DNA from 2 places in the Geobacillus sp. Sah69 genome. Region 1 is predicted to be linked to the other one. Evidence: a T-box and tRNA genes for the amino acid it is inferred to sense, from the RefSeq annotation. Region 1 holds a T-box; the other holds one or more tRNA genes.
The links. A T-box is a leader RNA that pairs with one kind of tRNA and senses whether it is charged. The one in region 1 lies ahead of AP057_RS10430 (valine--tRNA ligase), so its partner is inferred to be a tRNA-Val.
Positions count from the first base shown of each region.

Region 1 (4,546 bases):
ACAGGCTGACCGATATGAGGCTGTGCTCGCCCAGTACGGTCTTCGTCCAGAGCGCATGGAGCAGCGAGGCAAAGCCGTCAAAGTATACACGAACCGCGGTGTTTTCGCCTTAAAGCCGCTTGAAAGCGAGCAAGAAGCCGCCGCCGTTTGGCAGTCTCTTCAGCATGGCGGCCCCCATTGTCTCCCGCTTTACCTGACGCGGCGGCGGTCGCTGTTTGCCACAGAAGGCAGGCGCCTTTATTATTTGCAAGCATGGCATGACGGCGAATCAAAGGTGGAGAAGGATGCGGTGGACGCCTTTTTTCGCGAGCTCGCCCGCCTCCATCGCGCCACCGTCCGTACGATCGAGGTGAGTGAGGAAGAGGCGGCGGCGTACCGAAAGCAAAAAAAGGACGAATGGCAACGGGCGCGGATGGTTTGGGAAGAACGGATTGAGCGGTACGAAGCGGCGTGGTACATGTCTCCGTTTCAGCTCCAATGCTGCACCTATTTTCATGAGGTGATGCGCGCGTACTCGTTCGCTGAAGAACGGCTCGATGTGTGGGAAGAGACGCTCAAAGAGACGAAGCAATGGCGCATCGCCTGGGTGCACGGCAAAGCGCGCCTCTCCCACCATCTCCCGCCGTATTGGATCAGTTGGGAGCGGGCGCATTGGAATTCGCCGCTCTTTGATGTGATCGCCGCGCTCCGTTTTCACGTACAGACAATGCCGCCGCTTGGGCGCGAGTGGCTTGAAGGGATGGGGGAGTACGAGAAGGAGCTGCCGCTGTCCGACGGGGAGCGGGCGTTTTTATACAGCCATTTGGCGGAGCCGCGTGGGTTTGTCCGCTGTTTGGAGCGGTATGAGGCCGCTTCGCGGAACGAGCGGAACGAACGGGAATATGTGACCGCGCTGCAACGTTGTTACTGGGCGTTCAAAAACATGGAGGCCGTTGTCATGCATCTTGTCCAACGCGACGCCGCGCAGCAGGAAGAGGCGATGGATAATGAACAGCCGGCGGATGAAAGCAGCAATGGTTAAATGGATTTTGAATCCAGCCCAACAAAACGGCGTCGCACTAAATCCATTCCAAATGGAGCGCCACGGCAATGAAAACGAAGATGGCCAATAAAATGACATCAAACGTCGTTGGCAGAAAAATGGTGCGGATCGCTTGAAAAATGGTGAGCGGGATGATCACTTGGGCGCAGACGGCGCGCACTTGCCGAAGCCAAGGCGGCCATGAATACGGGTTGAATCGCCGCATCGGTGTTCCCTCCTTCTCCGGTTTACTATACAATATGAAACGTGCGGTGGTTTGTCACCAAATGCACACGGATGGAATAAATAAATAAAAACTTGGCAAAGATGATGGACAATGGTAGTATAATAATCGAATCATGACGACAAAAGCGAAGACGGGGAGGAGTACAGCGGTCCGCGCCTGCAGAGAGGGAAATCAGAAGCTGCGAGATTTCCTAGGATGACGGCTGCTGGAAGGTCGCCCTTGAGCTGCTTCTTTGAAAGGCGCTGCTGCCGAGTAGAGGAAGCCGGCATCATGCCGTTATGCCAATGAAGCGCTTAAGCTTCTAGAAGGCCGGTCAACTAAACTGATTGTGGGCTCGCCAGCCGATGTTTCACCGGTGGGTTGGCCGTGTTGCGGTTCTCTTCATCACCAGCCTTCTAGGCTTAAGAAAAAAGGTGGTACCGCGAAAGCAGCTCCTTTCGTCCTTTTCGGATGAAAGGGGCTTTTTTGCTTGCCGGCTGTGCGGCATTGCTTAGTGGGAAGCCGCCGTCGGCCGCATTGTCCATCATGTTGAAGGAGGGAAATGAAACATGGCACAGCACGAAGTGTCGATGCCGCCCAAATACGACCATCGCGCCGTTGAAGCCGGGCGCTACGAATGGTGGCTGAAAGGAAAATTTTTTGAAGCGACCGGTGATCCGAACAAACGACCGTTTACGATCGTCATCCCGCCGCCCAACGTCACCGGCAAATTGCACTTAGGGCATGCGTGGGATACGACGCTGCAAGACATCATTACGCGCATGAAGCGGATGCAAGGGTATGACGTCCTGTGGCTTCCGGGAATGGATCACGCCGGCATCGCCACCCAGGCGAAAGTCGAGGAAAAATTGCGCCAGCAAGGGCTGTCGCGCTACGATTTAGGCCGGGAAAAATTTTTAGAAGAAACGTGGAAGTGGAAGGAAGAATACGCCGGCCATATTCGCAGCCAATGGGCGAAGTTAGGGCTTGGGCTTGATTACACGCGCGAGCGGTTTACACTTGACGAAGGGCTTTCCAAAGCGGTGCGCGAAGTGTTCGTCTCGCTCTACCGGAAAGGGCTCATTTACCGCGGCGAATACATCATCAACTGGGATCCGGTGACGAAAACCGCGTTGTCGGACATTGAGGTTATTTATAAAGAAGTGAAAGGCGCGCTCTACCATATGCGCTATCCGCTCGCCGACGGCTCCGGCTTCATCGAGGTGGCGACGACCCGTCCGGAGACGATGCTCGGCGATACGGCCGTTGCCGTGCATCCGGATGACGAGCGGTACAAGCACTTGATCGGCAAAATGGTGAAACTGCCGATCGTTGGCCGCGAAATTCCGATCATTGCCGACGAATATGTCGATATGGAGTTCGGCTCCGGAGCGGTCAAAATTACGCCGGCGCACGACCCGAACGACTTTGAAATCGGCAATCGCCACAACTTGCCGCGCATTCTCGTCATGAACGAAGACGGCACGATGAATGAAAACGCCATGCAATACCAGGGGCTTGACCGGTTTGAATGCCGGAAGCAGATCGTCCGCGATTTGCAAGAACAAGGCGTCCTCTTTAAAATCGAGGAGCACGTGCACTCAGTCGGTCATAGCGAACGGAGCGGCGCGGTTATTGAACCGTATTTGTCGACGCAATGGTTTGTGAAAATGAAGCCGCTCGCCGAAGCCGCCATCAAGCTCCAGCAAACCGACGGCAAAGTGCAGTTCGTGCCGGAACGGTTTGAAAAAACGTATTTGCATTGGCTTGAGAACATCCGCGACTGGTGCATTTCACGCCAGCTTTGGTGGGGGCATCGCATCCCGGCATGGTACCATAAAGAAACAGGCGAAATTTACGTTGACCATGAGCCGCCAGCGGACATTGAAAATTGGGAACAAGACCCGGATGTGCTTGATACATGGTTCAGCTCGGCGCTCTGGCCGTTCTCGACCATGGGCTGGCCGGATACCGACTCGCCGGATTACAAGCGCTACTACCCGACCGATGTGCTTGTCACCGGCTATGACATCATTTTCTTCTGGGTGTCGCGCATGATTTTCCAAGGGCTTGAATTCACCGGAAAGCGTCCGTTCAAAGACGTGCTCATCCACGGTCTCGTCCGCGACGCCCAAGGGCGGAAAATGAGCAAATCGCTCGGCAACGGCGTCGATCCGATGGATGTGATCGACCAGTACGGCGCCGATGCGCTCCGTTACTTCTTGGCGACCGGCAGCTCGCCGGGGCAAGACTTGCGCTTCAGCACAGAAAAAGTCGAAGCGACGTGGAATTTTGCTAACAAAATTTGGAACGCCTCGCGCTTTGCCTTGATGAACATGGGCGGCATGACGTACGAGGAGCTTGATTTGAGCGGCGAAAAAACGGTCGCCGACCATTGGATTTTAACGCGTCTCAACGAAACGATCGAGACGGTGACGAAGCTCGCTGAGAAATACGAATTCGGCGAAGCGGGGCGTACGCTGTACAACTTTATTTGGGACGACTTGTGCGACTGGTACATTGAAATGGCGAAATTGCCGCTTTACGGTGACGACGAAGCGGCGAAAAAGACGACGCGCTCCGTGTTGGCGTATGTGCTCGACAACACGATGCGCCTGCTTCACCCGTTCATGCCGTTCATTACCGAGGAAATTTGGCAAAACTTGCCGCATGAAGGCGAATCGATCACCGTCGCTCCGTGGCCGCAAGTGCGCCCTGAGCTGTCGAACGAAGAAGCCGCGGAAGAAATGCGGATGCTCGTCGACATCATCCGCGCCGTCCGCAACGTCCGCGCCGAAGTGAACACGCCGCCGAGCAAGCCGATTGCGCTCTATATTAAGGTGAAAGATGAACAAGTGCGGGCGGCGCTCATGAAAAACCGCGCCTATCTTGAGCGGTTCTGCAACCCGAGCGAGCTCTTGATTGATACAAACGTTCCCGCGCCGGACAAAGCGATGACGGCGGTCGTCACCGGCGCCGAGCTCATCATGCCGCTTGAAGGATTGATCAATATTGAGGAAGAAATGAAGCGGCTTGAAAAAGAGCTTGACAAGTGGAACAAAGAAGTCGAGCGCGTCGAAAAGAAACTGGCGAATGAAGGCTTTTTGGCGAAAGCGCCGGCTCATGTCGTCGAAGAAGAGCGGCGCAAGCGGCAAGATTACATCGAAAAACGCGAAGCCGTCAAGGCGCGCCTTGCCGAGCTCAAACGGTAGACAAACGATCTGGCGGTTGATTATGATGAAGACGAATCCGCTTTCCTGTGGATTCGTCTTTTTCGATGGATCATGATAGAAGGTTTG
Region 1 is NZ_LLKS01000039.1:114,986-119,531, forward strand. Features, by position in the region: gene ysxE (spore coat protein YsxE) at 1-1,021, shown strand, start outside; gene AP057_RS10425 (hypothetical protein) at 1,059-1,247, opposite strand; T-box leader at 1,387-1,716, shown strand; gene AP057_RS10430 (valine--tRNA ligase) at 1,817-4,459, shown strand.

Region 2 (4,546 bases), on a different contig from region 1:
TGCCAGCGGGTGCTGGCAGTATTTTTCGTAAAAAATCGCTAAATGGAGTGAATGAGGTATGAGCCATGAAGAATTGAACGACCAACTGCGCGTCCGCAGGGAAAAGCTGAAAAAAATTGAGGAATTGGGTGTCGATCCGTTTGGCAAACGGTTCGAGCGCACGCATAAAGCGGAAGAGCTGTTTGAACTGTACGGAGATTTGTCAAAAGAGGAACTCGAAGAGCAACAAATCGAAGTCGCCGTCGCCGGCCGCATCATGACAAAGAGAGGCAAGGGAAAAGCGGGCTTTGCTCACATCCAGGACGTGACGGGACAAATTCAAATTTACGTCCGCCAAGACGATGTTGGCGAACAGCAATACGAGCTGTTTAAAATCTCCGACCTCGGCGACATCGTCGGCGTGCGCGGCACGATGTTTAAAACAAAGGTCGGCGAACTTTCGATCAAAGTATCGTCGTATGAATTTTTAACAAAAGCGCTGCGTCCGCTGCCGGAAAAATACCACGGCTTAAAAGATATCGAGCAGCGCTACCGCCAACGCTACCTCGATTTAATTATGAATCCGGAGAGCAAAAAGACGTTCATCACCCGCAGTCTCATTATTCAATCGATGCGTCGCTATCTTGACAGCCATGGCTACTTAGAAGTCGAAACACCGATGATGCACGCCGTAGCAGGCGGTGCGGCGGCGCGCCCGTTCATTACGCATCATAATGCGCTCGATATGACGCTGTATATGCGGATCGCCATCGAGCTGCATTTGAAACGGCTCATCGTCGGCGGCTTGGAAAAAGTGTATGAAATCGGGCGCGTTTTCCGGAATGAAGGCATTTCCACCCGCCATAACCCGGAGTTTACGATGCTCGAATTGTACGAGGCGTATGCCGACTTCCGCGATATCATGAAATTAACGGAGAACTTGATCGCTCATATTGCCACGGAAGTGCTTGGCACAACAAAAATCCAGTACGGCGAACATCTTGTCGACTTGACGCCTGAATGGCGGCGCCTCCATATGGTCGATGCGATCAAGGAATATGTCGGCGTCGATTTCTGGCGGCAGATGAGCGACGAAGAGGCGCGGGAGCTGGCCAAAGAACACGGTGTCGAAGTCGCGCCGCACATGACGTTCGGCCATATCGTCAATGAATTTTTTGAACAAAAAGTAGAGGATAAACTGATCCAGCCGACGTTCATTTACGGCCACCCGGTCGAAATCTCGCCATTAGCCAAGAAAAACCCAGACGACCCGCGCTTTACCGATCGGTTTGAGCTGTTCATCGTCGGGCGCGAACATGCGAACGCCTTTACGGAACTAAACGACCCGATCGATCAGCGTCAACGGTTTGAGGAGCAGCTGAAGGAGCGCGAACAAGGAAACGATGAAGCGCACGAAATGGACGAAGATTTCCTCGAAGCGCTCGAATACGGCATGCCGCCGACGGGCGGACTCGGGATCGGGGTCGACCGGTTAGTCATGCTTTTGACCAATTCACCGTCCATTCGCGATGTATTGCTCTTCCCGCAAATGCGCCATAAATAACCACGATCGTCCCCTGTTGCGAACAACGGCAGGGGACAGTTTGTTATGAGAACTCGATTCAAGAAAAAGCCGGCTGCTGCCAGCCCCTAAGAAGGCCGGTGAAAAACAACGGATTCGTTTGGTTTTTGAGAAATCGAAAGGAACGAAGTTATAGTGTTGCAAAGTTTCTCAATTTGCCGCCCGTCCTAGACAAATGGAAAGATCTAAACCGGAAAATCGTTGATCATTACTATCGTCTTGGCAAATCATATTTGCATCATACACCACTCGCATTTGCCTATAACACGTACCAACGCTAATTTTCGTTCGACGATTGACTTTTAGTCATAGAATGTATATAATGAGCAATGTTGTTTTTGAGAACAAAACAAAAAACGAAATGAGTTGACAAGCTTTCTTCAGTGTGTTATATTATGATAGCACGTGAGACGTCAATAATGACGAACAAAAGGATATTGACAAGCAAACAAATTTGATTATAATATAACTTGTCTGTTCTGTTGACTGCCTAGTGATGATAGCGGAGGGGAAACACCCGTTCCCATCCCGAACACGGAAGTTAAGCCCTCCAGCGCCGATGGTAGTTGGGGCCAGCGCCCCTGCGAGAGTAGGTCGTCGCTAGGCAACAGCGTGGAGGATTAGCTCAGCTGGGAGAGCACTTGCCTTACAAGCAAGGGGTCGGCGGTTCGATCCCGTCATCCTCCACCATTTATATACCATGAGCCATTAGCTCAGTAACGAGCGTTGCATCTTCGAGTTCGCTGCGAGTTGCCCCGACGCACTTGACTTCTTCGAATAAGCTTGTAGAGGAAGGGGCAGGTAGAGTGAAATGAAGCTTAGAGTGTATACCCAACCATGAGCCATTAGCTCAGTAGGTAGAGCAACGAGCGTTGCATCATCGAGTTTGCTGCGAGTTGTCCCGACGCATCTTGCATCTTCGAATACGCTAGCAGAGGAAGGGACATCGTTCGCTGTGAGTGTATACCCAACCATGAGCCATTAGCTCAGTAGGTAGAGCATCTGACTTTTAATCAGAGGGTCGGAGGTTCGAGTCCTCCATGGCTCACTACCAACTATATATTTGCGGGTGTGGCGGAATTGGCAGACGCGCTAGATTCAGGGTCTAGTGCCCTTTACGGGCGTGGGGGTTCGAGTCCCTTCACCCGCATAATGATTTGGGCGGAAGTAGTTCAGTGGTAGAACACCACCTTGCCAAGGTGGGGGTCGCGGGTTCGAGTCCCGTCTTCCGCTCCATTTATTTTCCTATTAGCCGGGGTGGCGGAATTGGCAGACGCACAGGACTTAAAATCCTGGGGTAGGTAACTACCGTGCCGGTTCGAGTCCGGCCCTCGGCACTTGCGCTCGTAGCTCAATTGGATAGAGCATCTGACTACGGATCAGAAGGTTAGGGGTTCGAATCCTCTCGAGCGCGTTAGCGGGAAGTAGCTCAGCTTGGCAGAGCACATGGTTTGGGACCATGGGGTCGCAGGTTCAAATCCTGTCTTCCCGATAGCGTCCGCATGGGGCCTTAGCTCAGCTGGGAGAGCGCCTGCTTTGCACGCAGGAGGTCATCGGTTCGATCCCGATAGGCTCCATTATCGTTCCTTGAAAACTGAACGAAACGAAGCGCGACGAAAAGCGGAGGTCCGCGGGTCGCCGCGATGGGCAAATGTTCTTCGCCTGCAAGGATGCTTGCACCCGGAAGGTGAAGGTTATTTGACCCCGAGCGGCGGCGGATCGAAGCTGGACAATACGAAAAGCGGAGGTCCGCATGGGCCGAAGCAAAAGCCAATCAACTTTCTTTGGAGAGTTTGATCCTGGCTCAGGACGAACGCTGGCGGCGTGCCTAATACATGCAAGTCGAGCGGACCGAACGAGGGCTTGCTCTTGTTCGGTCAGCGGCGGACGGGTGAGTAACACGTGGGCAACCTGCCCGCAAGACCGGGATAACTCCGGGAAACCGGAGCTAATACCGGATAACACCGAAGACCGCATGGTCTTCGGTTGAAAGGCGGCCTTTGGGCTGTCACTTGCGGATGGGCCCGCGGCGCATTAGCTAGTTGGTGAGGTAACGGCTCACCAAGGCGACGATGCGTAGCCGGCCTGAGAGGGTGACCGGCCACACTGGGACTGAGACACGGCCCAGACTCCTACGGGAGGCAGCAGTAGGGAATCTTCCGCAATGGGCGAAAGCCTGACGGAGCGACGCCGCGTGAGCGAAGAAGGCCTTCGGGTCGTAAAGCTCTGTTGTGAGGGACGAAGGAGCGCCGTTCGAAGAGGGCGGCGCGGTGACGGTACCTCACGAGAAAGCCCCGGCTAACTACGTGCCAGCAGCCGCGGTAATACGTAGGGGGCGAGCGTTGTCCGGAATTATTGGGCGTAAAGCGCGCGCAGGCGGTCTCTTAAGTCTGATGTGAAAGCCCACGGCTCAACCGTGGAGGGTCATTGGAAACTGGGGGACTTGAGGGCAGGAGAGGAGAGCGGAATTCCACGTGTAGCGGTGAAATGCGTAGAGATGTGGAGGAACACCAGTGGCGAAGGCGGCTCTCTGGCCTGCACCTGACGCTGAGGCGCGAAAGCGTGGGGAGCAAACAGGATTAGATACCCTGGTAGTCCACGCCGTAAACGATGAGTGCTAAGTGTTAGAGGGGTCACACCCTTTAGTGCTGCAGCTAACGCGATAAGCACTCCGCCTGGGGAGTACGGCCGCAAGGCTGAAACTCAAAGGAATTGACGGGGGCCCGCACAAGCGGTGGAGCATGTGGTTTAATTCGAAGCAACGCGAAGAACCTTACCAGGTCTTGACATCCCCTGACAACCCAAGAGATTGGGCGTTCCCCCTTCGGGGGGACAGGGTGACAGGTGGTGCATGGTTGTCGTCAGCTCGTGTCGTGAGATGTTGGGTTAAGTCCCGCAACGAGCGCAACCCTCGCCTCTAGTTGCCAGCATTCGGTTGGGCACTCTAGAGGGACTGCCGGCGACAAGTCGGAGGAAGGTGGGGAT
Region 2 is NZ_LLKS01000042.1:9,348-13,893, reverse strand. Features, by position in the region: gene lysS (lysine--tRNA ligase) at 59-1,543, shown strand; rRNA gene rrf (5S ribosomal RNA) at 2,051-2,167, shown strand; tRNA gene AP057_RS11010 (tRNA-Val) at 2,176-2,251, shown strand; tRNA gene AP057_RS11005 (tRNA-Lys) at 2,537-2,609, shown strand; tRNA gene AP057_RS11000 (tRNA-Leu) at 2,627-2,711, shown strand; tRNA gene AP057_RS10995 (tRNA-Gly) at 2,723-2,797, shown strand; tRNA gene AP057_RS10990 (tRNA-Leu) at 2,813-2,898, shown strand; tRNA gene AP057_RS10985 (tRNA-Arg) at 2,902-2,975, shown strand; tRNA gene AP057_RS10980 (tRNA-Pro) at 2,980-3,053, shown strand; tRNA gene AP057_RS10975 (tRNA-Ala) at 3,066-3,138, shown strand; rRNA gene AP057_RS10970 (16S ribosomal RNA) at 3,343-4,546, shown strand, end outside.
Region 2: it encodes a tRNA-Val, which carries the amino acid that the T-box ahead of AP057_RS10430 (valine--tRNA ligase) is inferred to sense. The anticodon was not compared.